DNA from 3 places in the Ruminococcus sp. OA3 genome. Region 3 is predicted to be linked to each of the others. Evidence: a T-box and tRNA genes for the amino acid it is inferred to sense, from the RefSeq annotation. Region 3 holds a T-box; the other regions hold tRNA genes.
The links. A T-box is a leader RNA that pairs with one kind of tRNA and senses whether it is charged. The one in region 3 lies ahead of MCG98_RS17125 (valine--tRNA ligase), so its partner is inferred to be a tRNA-Val.

Region 1: it has a tRNA-Val gene. The T-box ahead of MCG98_RS17125 (valine--tRNA ligase) is inferred to sense a tRNA for this amino acid. The anticodon was not compared.
Region 2: it has a tRNA-Val gene. The T-box ahead of MCG98_RS17125 (valine--tRNA ligase) is inferred to sense a tRNA for this amino acid. The anticodon was not compared.

The regions. Positions count from the first base shown of each region.
Region 1 is NZ_JAKNTO010000001.1:1,692,280-1,697,530, reverse strand. Features, by position in the region: gene ispF (2-C-methyl-D-erythritol 2,4-cyclodiphosphate synthase) at 2-547, opposite strand; gene MCG98_RS07675 (peptidoglycan-binding protein) at 651-1,436, opposite strand; tRNA gene MCG98_RS07670 (tRNA-Val) at 1,724-1,796, shown strand; tRNA gene MCG98_RS07665 (tRNA-Met) at 1,831-1,904, shown strand; gene MCG98_RS07660 (YmaF family protein) at 2,074-2,418, shown strand; gene MCG98_RS07655 (hypothetical protein) at 2,456-2,812, opposite strand; gene MCG98_RS07650 (sporulation initiation factor Spo0A C-terminal domain-containing protein) at 2,998-3,348, shown strand; gene nrdJ (ribonucleoside-triphosphate reductase, adenosylcobalamin-dependent) at 3,459-5,251, opposite strand, start outside.
Region 2 is NZ_JAKNTO010000001.1:2,596,207-2,601,457, reverse strand. Features, by position in the region: gene MCG98_RS11645 (ComEC/Rec2 family competence protein) at 1-634, opposite strand, end outside; gene MCG98_RS11640 (hypothetical protein) at 720-932, shown strand; gene MCG98_RS11635 (flavodoxin family protein) at 999-1,619, opposite strand; gene MCG98_RS11630 (hypothetical protein) at 1,789-1,971, shown strand; tRNA gene MCG98_RS11625 (tRNA-Val) at 2,022-2,095, shown strand; tRNA gene MCG98_RS11620 (tRNA-Ala) at 2,099-2,171, shown strand; gene MCG98_RS11615 (GNAT family N-acetyltransferase) at 2,260-2,532, shown strand; gene MCG98_RS11610 (ABC-F family ATP-binding cassette domain-containing protein) at 2,553-4,367, opposite strand; gene MCG98_RS11605 (hypothetical protein) at 4,504-4,992, shown strand; gene MCG98_RS11600 (MATE family efflux transporter) at 5,177-5,251, shown strand, end outside.
Region 3 is NZ_JAKNTO010000001.1:3,722,879-3,728,129, reverse strand. Features, by position in the region: gene MCG98_RS17135 (efflux RND transporter permease subunit) at 1-1,954, shown strand, start outside; gene MCG98_RS17130 (TetR/AcrR family transcriptional regulator) at 1,944-2,567, shown strand; T-box leader at 2,601-2,828, shown strand; gene MCG98_RS17125 (valine--tRNA ligase) at 2,871-5,251, shown strand, end outside.

The DNA of each region.
Region 1 (5,251 bases), 2.0 Mb from region 3:
TTTATTTATCTTTTGCACAGCCGCAGCAGCCCTCGCATGGTCTGGTGTTCATCCTGTCCTCACCTGCCAGCTCAAGTACCGGTATGAGGGAGCAGATTGCCTGAGATGATATCCCCTCCATCCTCCCGGTAAAACCAAGCCCCTCCTCCGTGGTCGCTTTTATATTCACCTGGTTTATTTCAATATTCAGCGCACGCGCCACGTTTTCTGTCATCTGTCCGATATATGGCATCAGCTTCGGCTTCTGCGCAATTATCGTCGCGTCGATATTGTTGATAATGTACCGCTCTTCCTCGAGCAGTTTTCCTACTTTCTCCAGAAGCAGAATACTGGAAATACCACGGTACTGCGGATCCGTGTCCGGAAAATGAGTTCCAATATCTCGCAGCGCCGCAGCTCCCAGAAGTGCATCCATAATGGCGTGTACAACCACATCTGCATCCGAATGCCCCAACAGACCCTTCTCATATGAAATTTCAACGCCTCCCAGGATCAGTTTTCGGCCTTCTTCCAGCCGGTGTACATCATATCCCATTCCTATTCTCATATGCATTTCCCTCCGTTTTTTTTATCATACCGTACCATACATCTATTTTCAAACAGAATTTACGCAGCAATATAAACTTTTACTCAGATGAACCACTGCATGTTTACAGATCCAGCAGTGCACGCCAGGTCTTTTTGCCTACAATACCGTCAATTGACAGACCTTTCTGCTTCTGAAATTCCATAACAGCCGCTTCTGTATCCTTTCCGAAGATTCCGTCTGCCCCAGAAGTCCCGATTCCAATTTTATATACATTAGACAGTTTCTCCTGAATCAGCCTGGTTATACCCCCGCTTGCGCCCTTACGCACTGTGGGGCATCCATTCAGTGTATTGGGCCCTGCAATCCCATCCACCTTACCTGGGCGGTAGCCCTGTCTTACCAGCTCCTGCTGCAAACGCAGTACCCAGTTATCCTGTGACGGTGCTGTATTGGTTCCTCCGGGATTTCCCCAGGTTTTCATAAACGAATTGATATTTCCGTATATATTTTTCAGCCGTGACGGTGTACTGCCCCAGTCAGGGAGCTGAAAATGTGGACGGTCCACCGGTGACGTCCAGTCTCCTCCCCATTCCAGTCCAAGAGATTTACCGATCGCCCCTACATGTTCAAAGAAGTTTCCATTTTCATTGTACGCCCCTGTTCCATCATTTCTGTAAAAATCAAAGGCTACCCCCCACTGATGCATGGAGCTGTAGGAACTGCCCGGTGCATTCGTCACAATCTGCCCCGGTTTTGTCCTCCCCTGAGCGTACAGCGCATCCTGCTCTGCCACACTTCGAAAACTTTCACCTATCGCTATCTCATATCCCTGTTTGGCACACTCAGCCTTCAATTCAGCGGCGAGTTCCTGCAGGCGCGGATGACATTTTGATATATCTCTGCCCATTATACATTCTCCTTAATACTTATATTCTAATTGCGAGAGTATACTTTCAGCCACCTTTGTTCAAAAACTTCTCATAACTTCTGAAGCTGCAGCATATACTCTCTTACCTCATAATATGCCAATAGCTTTGCAGGGTGCGTTTATGACATTTTTCATGTTATTCACCCTAAAAAATATTATTTCATTTTTTTTAATTTAGGTATTGACTTTTTCTTTTTACAATTATATAATAGCAGAGCAGGTTGCGGTTGAGACAAATAAAACGTCTGAATCCACTGTAATATTCTGGGATCTTAGCTCAGCTGGGAGAGCATCTGCCTTACAAGCAGAGGGTCATAGGTTCGAGCCCTATAGGTCCCACTTACTTTGAAAAAAGTAAAATTTCATATGTTTTGGCGAGATAGCTCAGTTGGCTAGAGCACACGGTTCATACCCGTGGTGTCGGGGGTTCAAATCCCTTTCTCGCTACTCAAAAAAGTCCCGTAAACTCAGAGTTTGCGGGTTTTTTATTGTTTCGTTTTTTAGTTCTGCCCCTCTTTTCTTTTGCTCTGTTCCAGGCGCTTATCACAATCGTTTTTTGTCACATTGGCACAATTTTTTTCATATTATATCAAAACTGGAAATGAAAGGTAATAATATGAATTCAAACTTTGTTGAAGCTTCTCACTGTCCGAAACAGCATAATCATGAAATACTTGGCAGTACAAAAATTAAAGGGTGTTGTGAAAATGCTCATAATCATAGATTTGCAACCGTATCAGGTGATGCGATCCCCTGTGACGGTAGCCATGTTCACGAAGTAGAATTTACTACTGATTCATGCGATGGTCATAAACACGAATTCTGCGGCACATCCGGTCCTGCTATTGATGTTGGCTGCGGGCGTCATGTGCATCTTATAAAAGGATGTACTTCCTGCAATTCTGATCATAAACATGAATTTGTAGTAGCAACCCTGATAGAAGATCCAATATGTGAATAGTTTTCCCCCCCCCGGCTTAAAAAGCCGGGGGATTCTTTTAAATGACCCGGCACTCTTCCGGTTTCTTATCATAGTGCATCGTCTTAAATACTGCCCGGCGAAAACCGATTTTTTCAGACGGCAGGTATTCAACAGTGCAGACAATCGGTTCAATCCATATAGCATACAGGCATCCTTTGGGAATTTTAAAAAATGGACACTCTGTCTCCACCATGCTGTAGTGACAAAGCCAATTTGAGCTGATCTCAATTGTAACGTGATAATTCACAACGAATTTATCATCCCGGCTATATTTTGCGAGAATGAGACTGCTCATATTGTTTTGTTTTTTAATGTATCCCAGGCAGATAAAATCTTCTGTCTTAATGGCATCTGCTTTTTTCAGCTTTGGCATAAATATACCATCCCTACTGTATTTGAATGTATCTTCAATTGAATCCTCCATTTTTTCTGTATTAGTATGTGTAAAATGGAACTCATTATTTGTCTAATTTTATCTAATGATGTCATTTTTTTCTTCTTTTTCAATTGACTCAGTATAATATTGTATACAAAATACTTATACAAGGATGGTTTATTATGCCGATAAAAAATGTTATATTACTCATTCAGTCAGTATCCGGACACCCATGTCACAAAAGTTATTACCATTTAGCTCTGGCGGTGCATTATTGTTGTGATTTTCAAATATATTATGGATTCTGTCTTGAGCGTCAGATCTATCCATTAATATCTGATGAAACTGAGCTTCCTGTTAAATCAATCTCTCGCAGTATATCCAGAGCTGTATGTGACTGCTGGGATTACGGTAACCGAAAGAAGCTGGACAAGATCGCTAACCGCCATTTAATCGAAAAACCTTCCCCAAAAGAGTTTATTATTTATCTCTGCAGTTATCTGATGGGATTTTCGGCAGATCTGATGATCTGATACACACTGTTTTAATCGATATTTTACGTATGCGTTGAGCGATACCCGTACCTTGGGTATCACTCAAACAACTATCTCTCATTTAAAAGTCCATTATGGGCCCGGTACCACTATCTGACCGGGCATGCCCCGGTCGAACAGTCAGAATCTCCAATATCAAAATCTGATTCTTCGTATTCATACCGTGTAAGAAGCGATGGGTTAAATGGTCTCATAGCTGCTTTACGTGCATCGTACTCCTCCTTAGTAATGGCTTCGTAGGGCAGTAATTCATAAAAGCTGTCATCATAACTTAAAAACGACAGAGCAACCACATCATCCCAGTTGTCCCACACCCACTGTTCCGTATCTTCCCACTCATCTTCCCGCACATGAACAGTGATAGAACAATTATGGTCCACATAATGCTCCATGAACATTTTATAAGTTTCCAGCTGCTCTATTGCGGATACATCTGCCTTCACTTTACCGGCTGGTGCCTTTACCGGGAATTCCACAACCTTTGTTGTCGCATTCTCCGGATTCTGCCCCACCTCAGGCAGCACCGGATATTCCAGTTCTTCACATACCCGGCACAGGGGATCAGCCGCATTAATTCTTACCCTCCTTATATAGTAAGGAGAATGTGAATAATGAACACCGCTTGAAACTGTCGGCAGCAGGGACAACGTCCCCTCCGGTTTGATGGTTGTCACCAGCAGCGGTTTTCCGGTGCCCAGTCTGTCGGCGAGCTGTTCTGCCGCTTCATGAGCTTCTCTGCGAAGTTTATCAAGAAGCTTCCTTTGATTTTCCACAGACATCCCCGTAGCGTTGACCATATCCTGCCACCCAGTCATCGAACAGCCCAAAAGGCGGTCTCTTTTCTGTACAGTATTCCAGCGGTGTATCTCCAGGTCACGGCAGGTCATGCGGTATCCGGCTCTGGCTGACAGCCTCTGTGCCTCCAGCAATGCCTGCTCATCCAGCTTACCATCCCGAACAAATCCCATGACATTCAGTGTCGTCAGATTGCAGAGTCCGTGACTGTCCATAAGTACTTCCCCGCACGGGTTGCATCCGTTAAAATTCGGCCGGCGCTTCTTTCCGGCCTCCTCATTGATCCATCCCGGTTCCCCGGAGTAGCGCATCTGCTGCATATGCCAGTGAAGCTGTTCTCTGGATGGCTTTTTCTTATAATAGATCGAATTGTTGCTCATCTGTCTGTGGGCGATGGACTGATCCAGCTCCCACCGTCCGTTGATCTGGCGGTACAGATTGCTCTTTGCTTTGATACACACCTGATCGTCTGCATCTATAAGACCAATCTCTGATGTCCTCCGTACTCCTCCGGAGACTACATTTTCACCGATAATATTGGCGATGTCCAGCAGGTCGATGGGCTGCAGCTGTGTCCGTGCAGCCTTATCTCTGTCCCCGGCAGCCCGTATTACCCTGTGTATTTTTCCCAGCATTGCCATCATAGACTCATGACCGCTGGCTGTCCCTCCAAAGGTTTTCAATCTTTCTCCTCTGGGACGGATCGAATCATAATTTACCACAATCTCCCGTATTTTACTGTATTCATGATTACTCAGTATATCGAAATAGTGACTCAGAGCCTGAGCCCACCCCTCCTTTGAATCACCGACAGACAGAACTGCCGTGTCCTTAGTGAAAGTCAGATCTGTAAATTCCAGGCGGTCCTGTGGCGGGCAGCCGTCGTATGCCTTGTGCAGTATCTCAATATCCGTGCGGATCTTTGGAAGTCTTTCGGCATCTTCTTTCAATACCCTCACTCCCACGCCACTTCCTACCATCAGCAGATAAAACAGATCATGATAGGCACTGAAATCATCAATCACCTCAAATGCACAGTTGTAATTTGCCATGGGATAGGCATCTGCTACAGGGGTATTTCCAACCC
Region 2 (5,251 bases), 1.1 Mb from region 3:
TGCGAACCTCAATTCCACTGTCCAGAATGTCTTTTTCGGTCTGCCCCTCGCCATCTCCTGTAAAAATAAAATGGTTGTCACCGTGTTCCAGCCTGATCCCCACTGACCAGCTGTTCAGTTCATCTCCGTAATCTGCTTCTTTATCAGGGGCCAGTACGGTAAATTTACCGTTTCCTATCGGATACACATCTCCCGCATGAGCCAGTGTAATCTCCAGGTTTTTCTCTTGCAAAGCCTCCAGCACATCAAGAAAGGTCCGAGATGTATGTGTCTTATCCGGCATTAAGACTGTATCGATATCAAATGCATCAATGACATCATCCATCCCGCCAATATGGTCTTCGTGGGGATGTGTGCAGACCACGTAGTCCAGCTTTTTGATTTTCAGCCGCTCAAGGTAATCTACAACTGTCATACCGTCTTCATTGTTGCCGGCATCGATCAAAAGGCTGCCTCTGTTGGATGTTATCAAAATACTGTCCGCCTGTCCCACATCGATAAAGTGGATTTCCATTGCGGATGTTTTCGTTGTTTTTGCCGACGTCACATCAGCCGCCGAAAATAAAAACACTGCAGCGGACAGAATAAATAAAACACCAAATATCCACCGCAAAACTTTTACTGCCCTTTTCATGAACTCCCCTCCCTGATGTTTTTTGTCCTCACTTACATATTTTCTCAGCTCATGCACATACTGATTCAGAAAGGTGGTGTTAAAAATGGAAAGTAAAATCACAACCAATGCCATGGATCTGCCTTCTTCCTGTCACTCCAAAATGGATGACGTGATGGAACAGGCAATAGCAGCAGAATCTTACAGTATCGCAGACATCTCAGACTCCTGCTGTTCAGAAATTCAGGCGTGTGAACAGAGAATCAGCTCAGAGCTTGGAAAACATATCTCTCTGATCGCCTATGAATCTGATCATTGAGAATAACAGTAACTTCCCCCTGCCGTTCAATATATTATGAATGCAGGGGGGTATGTACTTAAGTTTTTAGCGTATAAAATTTGTCATCGTTCTCTGCTTTGTGGCAGGCGGATCAATCCTTCCCTTCGCGTCATGAATCAGCTTCACCAGCCACGCAACATTGCGCCCTAGTTTAGCCATTACTTCCACGCCTTCCGTATCCTGAAGCACTTCCCCCGCATCCAGACCATGCGCTGCCTGCCAATAATCGGAAGTTGCGATCACCATCTCCATTGTATTCAGATATGCGTTGAGCTGTTGGTAAGTCTCCAGTCCCCCTGACCTGCGCAGTGTAACCAGCGCCGCTCCAACTTTGTGGTGCAGTCTGCTGCCCGCTGCAAGAAATGCCCGGTCAAGGAAGCATTTCATACCTCCGGCAATACCACCATAATACACCGGCGACGCCAGGATGATTCCGTCTGCTTCCACCATTTTGTCAATCCAGTTATTCACTTCATCCCCCTGAACGCAATGGCCGCTTCCGGTCTCCATACATTTACTGCAGGCAGTACACGGTTTTGCCTTCGCACCCACCTGTATGATTTCCAGTTCAATATCCTGCGCATTTAATTCTTTCTCAACGATTTTCAGACATTGTTCTGTATTGCCCCTTTTACGGGGACTTCCGTTAAACGCAACTACTTTCATACTGTGTTCCCTCCGTACCTCACTGTTTCAGCATTGGCTTTCTGTCTTTTTCCTATTATATCATATTTTTTTGTTTTTTGTGTCCTTTTCCAGTTCGGTGTCACTGTATAATTCATAAAAATAACCACATACTACATAAAAACAACAGATTGGAAAGGAGGCAACATCTATGCTTGATAATGAAGAGCTGCCGATCGGCTTTACCATGGAACTTGCATTACATCCTGAAATCATGAGTCACTTTTCCGGACTTCCCCAGGAAAAACAAAATGCGGTCGTCGATGGAGCACGTGAGATATCCTCCCGCCAGGAAATGCACAGCTATGTTATGTCTATTCATGACGTTTACTGAGAATTTTCTGTTGCGCAGAAGGTACCTTATCTGATACAATGTTCTCATATGGAAGCATAGCTCAGCTGGGATGAGCGTTCGCCTGACACGCGAGAGGCCATGGGTTCGAGCCCCATTGCTTCCATATGGGGCATTAGCGCAGCTGGGAGCGCGCAACAATGGCATTGTTGAGGTCACGGGTTCGAGCCCCGTATGCTCCAGTTCAAAAAAGCGATAGATCCGTGTAACAAGTTGGATTTATCGCTTTTCTTTACCATATACTATGATCCACAGACAGGAGGCAATAACATGAATTTCAATCATGATAAAAACAGAATCTATTTACCTGACGACAGGGATAACACACTTGCGGAAGTTACGTTTCCTGCTATAAGTGATGATACCGTGAATATTAATCATACCTTTGTAGACAACTCTCTGAGAGGTCAGGGAGTGGCGGGCAAACTTATGGAGACTGTCGCAAAGCTTCTGCAGTCTCAAAACAAGAAGGCTGTTTTAACCTGTTCATACGCGGTGAAATGGTTTGGAGAACATCCGGAATATAAAAATCTTATCAGATAATCTTTCGCGCACCGGGGCGTTTACTTCTGCGCCTCGATGCGTTCAGCCAGATCATTCAGATAGACCCAGCGCTCCATCTTTTCTTCCAGTATGGCCTCTGTCTTTTCTTTTTCTGCGGTCAGCTCTGACAGCCTCAGTGAATTCGTGGCATTCGCCAGCATATCATCATCCAGTTTCTCAATCTTCTCCTCAAGAACGGCAATCTCATCATCAATCGTCTCAAACTCTTTCTGCTCTTTGTAAGTGAACTTCAATTTTACAGGGGCATTTTTCTTCCAGTCTTTACCCTGTGTTTTTTTCTTTTCGGAATTTCCAGTGCTTTCAGTTTTTCCGGACTCCCGGCTTTTAGATTCCCCTGTTCTTTTAGCCTCCAGATAGTCCGTATAGCCTCCTTCATACTGCTGAAGATGTCCGTTGCCGTCAAACTCAAAGATACGGTCCACCACATTGTCCAGAAAATACCGGTCATGCGATACTGTGATGATAATTCCCGGAAACGTTGTCAGAAAATCTTCAAGTATCGTCAGGGTCGGAATATCAATGTCATTGCTCAGCTCGTCAAACAGATATACATTTGCTCCGGTAAAAATCACCTTCAGCAGATACAGCCTCTTTTTCTCTCCACCGGACAGCTTCGACACAGGTGAATACTGCATATCCGGCGTGAATAAAAAACGTTCCAGCATCTGGGATGCCGTGATTCTTCCATCCTTTGTCGGGATATATTCTGCCACATCCTTGATATAATCGATAACTCTCTGATCCGTGTCCATATCCGGTACTTCCTGAGCAAAATAACCAATCCTGATCGTTTCACCCGATACTACCTCACCTGAATCCGGCTGTTCCAGTCCGGCGATAATTCGCAAAAGCGTAGACTTTCCGCAGCCATTCGGGCCAATAATCCCAAGACGCTGATTCCTCAGTACAATATAATTAAAATCTTCAATCAGTTTTTTGCCGCCGTAATTTTTGCTGACATGATGCAGCTCCACCGTTTTTTTACCCATCCTGGTTTCCACTGCATCCACTTCTATTGTCTGATTATATGTTAAAACCCCACCGTTTTTCAGCGCTTCCAGCCTCTCCAGCCTGGCTTTTTGTTTCGTAGTTCTCGCACGGCATCCACGCCTGGCCCATTCAAGCTCCATACGCAGGACACTCTTTCGCTTTCGCTCAGATGCCGCTTCCATCTCTTCACGCTGAGCTTTCATCTCCAGAAACTTTGAATAATTGGCATCATACCCGTATAACTGCCCATGATCGATCTCCAGGATTTTATTGGTCACCCTGTCCAAAAAATACCGGTCGTGCGTAACCATAACAATAACTCCCCGGAATTTATTCAGATATTCTTCCAGCCAGGTCAGCATTTTATTATCAAGATGATTCGTCGGCTCATCCAGCAGAAGTACATCAAACGCAGAGATCAACGTTTTTGCAAGTGCGGTCTTCTTTTTCTGACCTCCGGACAGATGGCACAGGAGTTCATCGTGATCAGTAATGCCCAGCTGATTCAAAGCACTCTTCGCCTCACTCCTGGCTGTCCAGTCTGTCTCCGGTATCCCTTCCGTCACATAGGAAAATACCGTACTGTCTTTTGGATATTCCGGATTCTGCGGCAAATATGCAACACGCAGGCCATTCTGTGTAATCACCTGCCCCTCATCCGGCTCCTCTTCTCCTGCGATCATCCTGAGCAGCGTCGTTTTACCGGTTCCATTGATACCGATAATCCCGATTTTATCTCCCTCATGAATTCCAAAGGAGACATCATCAAAAATTTTTTTATCTCCATATATTTTGCTGATATGTTCAATATTTAAAATATTCATAAATCTCCTCATTTCTTTTCAATTCCATGATTATCATAAGGGATTTTCTGTAAAACGTCAACGACAGCGTATAGATTTTACAGGCCGGTAAGATACTAAATCTGATTCTCATGTGAATGATCGGAGGTTTTTAGTGATGAAACAAATTCAGATTCTCCTCATGAAATACACATCTCTGTTTGTTTTCTGCGGCCTCATATACGTAGGGATCGAAATACTCTTCCGTCAGCGCTCGGATCACACCATGTTCTTTCTGGCAGGCTTCTGCGGCACTGTATTCTTAACCGGACTGAACAACCTGTTTTCTTATGAGCTGGACTATATCCTTCAGGTATTGATGAGCGGTACCTGCTGCACATTGTCTGAATGGGTCTGCGGCAGACTCGTCAATATGGATTACCACATCTGGGATTACCGCGGACTCTGGCTGTCCAGTGCCGACGGCCAGGTAAATTTCTTTTTTTTTCTTGCATGGTGCGTTATATCAGCACTTGCAATCCCATGCCTGGATTATATTGAATGGAGAGTTTTCAGCTACCACGCAGATACGCCCCCGTACTATAAGATATTTGGCCGTATACGGTTTCAGTTCCATCAGGGGATACGGACTCACGTGAAAGAATAGCCCGTTGATTTAAACTTGTCAAAGACTCAAAAACATGCTATAGTAATGGCATAAATTTAATGAAACGGGTGAGCACCTACCGTATGCAAGGCTACCTTTGCATACGGTATTTTTTTGTGCAGACCAGAAATTTTACTCGCTGGGTACTCTTACCCTCCATTACATATGATCCCGAGGTGAAATCATGCGTTTTACAGAAATACAAAATACGCAGAAAAGCATCGCTTCTGTGCTGATAAAATTCAGTATTCCCCTCATT
Region 3 (5,251 bases):
TTTCTCCGGTATCACGCTGAATATTATTTCTCTTTCAGGTCTGGCGCTCGGTGTTGGAATGCTGGTGGATAACTCTATCGTTGTCATAGAGAATATATACCGTCTGAGAAGCCTTGGATATACCAGGAAAAAAGCCGCTGTGGCAGGCGCGAGACAGGTAGCAGGTGCTATCATGGCTTCCACGCTTACCACAATCTGTGTATTTCTGCCGATTGTGTTTACGGAAGGGATCACGAGACAGCTGTTTGTGGATATGGGACTGACGATTGCGTATTCACTTCTTGCCAGTCTTTTCATAGCTCTGACGCTTGTGCCCATGATGTCGGCGGGGATGTTAAAGAACGTAAAGGAACAAAGGCAGCCTATGTTTGACAGGCTGCTGAGTGCTTACGGAAACGTGATGAAAAAAGTACTCCGTATCAAACCGGCAGTCCTTCTGGGGGCATTAGCACTTCTCGGAGTGAGCGCCTGGCTGTGTATTTCCAGAGGACTGGTGTACATGCCCGAAATGGAGAGCACGCAGGTCAATATCAATATAACAATGCCCGAAGGCGCAACTCTTGATGAGACAGGAAAAATGTCCGATGAGATTATGGAACGGCTCTCTGGTCTCCCTGATGTGGAGTCCATCGGAGCCATGGCGGGTTCGGATTCCGGCATGGCTCTTCTGGGAATGGGAAGTGGATCTGACACGGAGACGGCTACCATGTATCTGACGCTGAAGGAAGATATGGAGCTCTCAAATGACGAACTTGCGGAGGAGATTTTGTCGCGGACAGAGGATTTGAACTGTGAAGTGGAGGTATCAGCATCCAGCATGGACATGTCGGCTCTGGGAGGCAGCGGGATAAGTGTGGAGATCAAAGGAAAAGATCTGGACAAGCTGCAGGCTGTCGCCTCCGATGTGGCGGAGCTGGTGGAAAAGGTTCCGGGGACAACAGAAGTTTCCGACGGGCAGGAGGAGTCTGCCGAGGAGGAAAGAATTGTAGTAAATAAGGAAAAGGCGTCGGAATACAATCTTACAGTAGCACAGGTCTTTCAGCAGATTTCAGCAAAGCTGGCTGAGTCAAAGTCTGCGACTTCGATCGCTACAGATATTAAAGATTACGACGTTGACGTCATCGATGAGAATACAAAGACTTATACAAGAAGCGATGTGAAAAAATTCAGTCTGACGTATACTGACAAAGACGGTGAAGAGCAGGAAGTGGCTGTCACGAAGGTTGTGGATTTTGTGAACGCAAAAGGGATGACTGCAATATCGAGAGATGCACAGAGCCGTTATATCAGTGTTTCGGCATCCATCGCAGATGGTTATAATGTGACAAAGGTAGCGGCTGCGGTGGATAAAGAACTGAAATCATACGATGCGCCCGAGGGGTATACGATTGAAATGGCGGGAGAGGATGAGACGATCAGAGAATCGATGACAGAGCTGATGAAGATGCTGCTGCTGGCTGTTGCATTTATCTATTTGATCATGGTGGCACAGTTTCAGTCACTGCTGTCCCCGTTTATTGTCATGTTTACCATTCCGCTGGCATTTACAGGCGGTTTTCTGGGGCTGTTGCTGACGGGACAGGATCTGAGTATCATCGCCATGATCGGATTTATCATGCTGTCGGGTATCATTGTAAATAATGGAATCGTGCTGGTGGATTACATCAACCAGCTGCGCAGGGAAGGAACAGAGAAGAAAGAGGCCATTATCGAGGCAGGAAAAACGAGAATGCGCCCCATCATGATGACGGCTCTGACAACGATACTGGGACTGGCAACGATGGCTGTCGGTGTCGGAACGGGATCCGATATGATGCAGGGAATGGCGGTGGTTGTCATCGGAGGTCTGCTGTATGGCACACTGCTGACACTGTTTGTAGTGCCATGTATCTACGACGCACTGAACCGTAAAAAATACTGGTCCGAAGGAGAGGAGGAGCTGGATGAAATCTGAACATTTATTTCTTCCGCCGAAAAAGCAGGCGGTTTTTAAGGCAGTGATTGCATTCCTGGATAAAGGACTGGCGCCGGACAGCCTTAAAGTTTCTGAGATTGCAGCGGAGGCCGGGATCGGCAAAGGCACGGTTTATGAGTATTTTTCCAGCAAGGAAGAGATTATCACGCAGACGCTGGTCTATGAACTGGAAATGACGGCGGAGGAGATTCAGGTCATGATACAGTCTGCCGGCAGTTTCGAGGAGGTTATCAGAAAGCTTCTGGACTGGATTGAGGAAAATTATGAGAGGAAAACCTCTTTTATGCGTCTGTTGCAGCTGATGGAGCGGATGGATGAGCTCCCTGAATCGATTCGAAGGGAACTTAAGAGACAGGGACACTCTCCCTGTGACATCAATCATTATCTGCTGAGGCTGGCAAAGCGGGGACAGGAGACGGAAGAACTGTCCGCTGATATTCCCTGTTCGATGCTGGCGTCGTCCATACTGGCAGCTCTGGTCATGTATCTCTCCTATCTGAACTTCCCGGACGGGTACGGACGGATGGAAAGAGAGAGTGCGAAAGACTATGTCTGGGAGAGTATCCGGGCAATCTGCGGTAAAAAACCTTGACAAAAGCGGGAAAGATGATTATGATTAAGCAAGAAAAAGGTTGTGAGAAAGAGGAGTACATTTCAAGACCCTGACAGAGAGGAGCGGCCGCTGGCTGGAAGCCGCACCGGGGAAAGTGGAAATGGAAGGTAGCTTTTGAACCGGCCGGGTGAACGCCCTTTTCGGGCAGTAAGCCGGCACGCTGCGTTCGGCGTTATGGAACTTAAGAGATGGAGTGCTATACTCCGAACAAAGGTGGTACCGCGATCATTCGCCCTTTACACAGATTGTGTAAAGGGCGTTTTCAATTTAACGGAGGAAATTATGAGTAAAGAATTGGCAAAGACATACGATCCCAAAGGGATGGAAGACCGTATTTACCAGAACTGGATGGAGAAAGGATATTTTCATGCAAAGGTTAATCCGGATAAAAAACCGTTTACCATTGTTATGCCGCCGCCAAATGTTACAGGACAGCTGCATATGGGACACGCGCTTGACAATACCATGCAGGATATTCTGATCCGGTTTAAACGTATGCAGGGATATGAGGCGCTCTGGCAGCCGGGAACAGACCACGCCGCGATCGCGACCGAGGTTAAAGTCACTGAAAGCCTGAAGGAGCGCGGCATCGATAAAGATGAAATCGGAAGAGAAGAGTTTTTAAAATATGCCTGGGAATGGAAGGAAGAGTACGGCGGAAAAATTATCAACCAGCTCAAAAAGATGGGCTCTTCGGCGGACTGGGAGCGGGAACGTTTTACCATGGACGAAGGATGTTCCAAAGCAGTTGAGGAAGTTTTCCTGAAACTGTATGAGAAAGGTTACATTTACCGCGGAAGCAGGATCATCAACTGGTGCCCGGTGTGCCAGACATCGATATCGGATGCTGAGGTTGAGCATACTGAGCAGGCAGGGCATTTCTGGCATATCAGGTATCCCGTAGTGGGCGAGGAAGGGGAATTTGTGGAGATCGCGACGACACGTCCGGAAACCATGCTGGGAGATACGGCAGTTGCGGTAAACCCGAATGACGGGCGATATGCGCATCTGGTGGGCAAGATGCTGAAACTTCCGCTGACAGACCGTGAGATTCCGGTTATTGCAGATGAATACGTGGATCAGGAGTTCGGAACGGGATGCGTAAAGATTACCCCGGCACATGACCCGAATGACTTTGAAGTCGGAAAACGCCATGATCTGGAAGAAATTAATATCATGAATGACGATGCCACGATCAACGGGCGCGGCGGTAAATATGCCGGCATGAGCAGGTATGACGCCCGCAAGGCCATCGTCACAGATCTAAAAGAGCAGGGGCTGCTCGTAAAGGTGACAGAACATGCTCATAATGTGGGGACACATGACCGCTGTAAGACGACGGTAGAGCCCATGATCAAGCCGCAGTGGTTTGTGCGTATGAAAGAGATGGCGAAGGCGGCAATTGAAGTGCTGGATACAGAGGAACTGAATTTTGTTCCGGAACGTTTTGACAAAATTTATCTCCACTGGCTGGAAAATATTCGTGACTGGTGTATTTCCAGACAGCTCTGGTGGGGGCATCGGATCCCGGCGTATTACTGTGATCAGTGTGGTGAAGTGGTCGTTGACAGAAAAGTCCCGGATAAATGTCCGGAATGTGGATGTAAGCATCTGACACAGGACGAGGATACTCTGGATACCTGGTTTTCGTCAGCACTGTGGCCGTTTTCTACACTCGGCTGGCCCGAGAAAACTCCGGAACTGGAGTACTTTTATCCGACTAACGTCCTGGTTACAGGATACGATATCATTTTCTTCTGGGTTATCCGTATGGTGTTTTCAGGCTTGGAACAGACGGGCAAATCCCCGTTTGATCATGTACTGATCCATGGACTCGTGCGTGATTCCGAAGGGCGTAAGATGAGTAAATCTCTGGGCAACGGCATAGATCCGCTTGAGGTGATCGACCAGTATGGTGCAGATGCACTGCGTCTGACGCTCATTACGGGAAATGCACCGGGAAATGATATGCGTTTCTATTGGGAGCGTGTTGAGGCGAGCAGGAATTTTGCAAATAAAATCTGGAATGCATCACGTTTTATCATGATGAATCTGGAGAATACGGAAGTTGAAGAGCCGGAGCGCTTCCAGCTGAAGATTGCGGACCGCTGGATCCTGTCGAAACTGAATACACTGACTCAAGAAGTTACAGAAAATATGGAAAAATTCGAGCTGGGAATCGCAGTTCAGAAGATACACGATTTCCTGTGGGATGAGCTCTGCGACTGGTATATCGAGATTGCCAAACTGAGAATCTGGGCTGCGGAGCATGATCCCGACAGCAGCGAATATGCGCTGTGGACGCTGAAGACGGTGCTGTCCCGTGCATTAAAACTCCTGCATCCGTATATGCCGTTTATAACGGAGGAAATATATGGAACTCTCTGTCCGGAGGAAGAGTCGATTATGATCTCTGAATGGCCGGAATTTAAAGAAGAGTGGCAGTTCCCTTATGCGGAAGAGATGATAGACGATGTAAAGGCAATCGTCAGAGGAGTGCGGAACATCCGGGCTGAAATGAATGTGCCGCCGAGCAAAAAAACGCGAGTTTATATTGTGTCGGAGGACGAAGGGCTGTGCGAGCGCCTTGAGATGATGAAGGACTCCTACGTGAAATTTCTGAGTGCGAGCAGGGTGCGGATACAGATGACCAAGAAGAATAT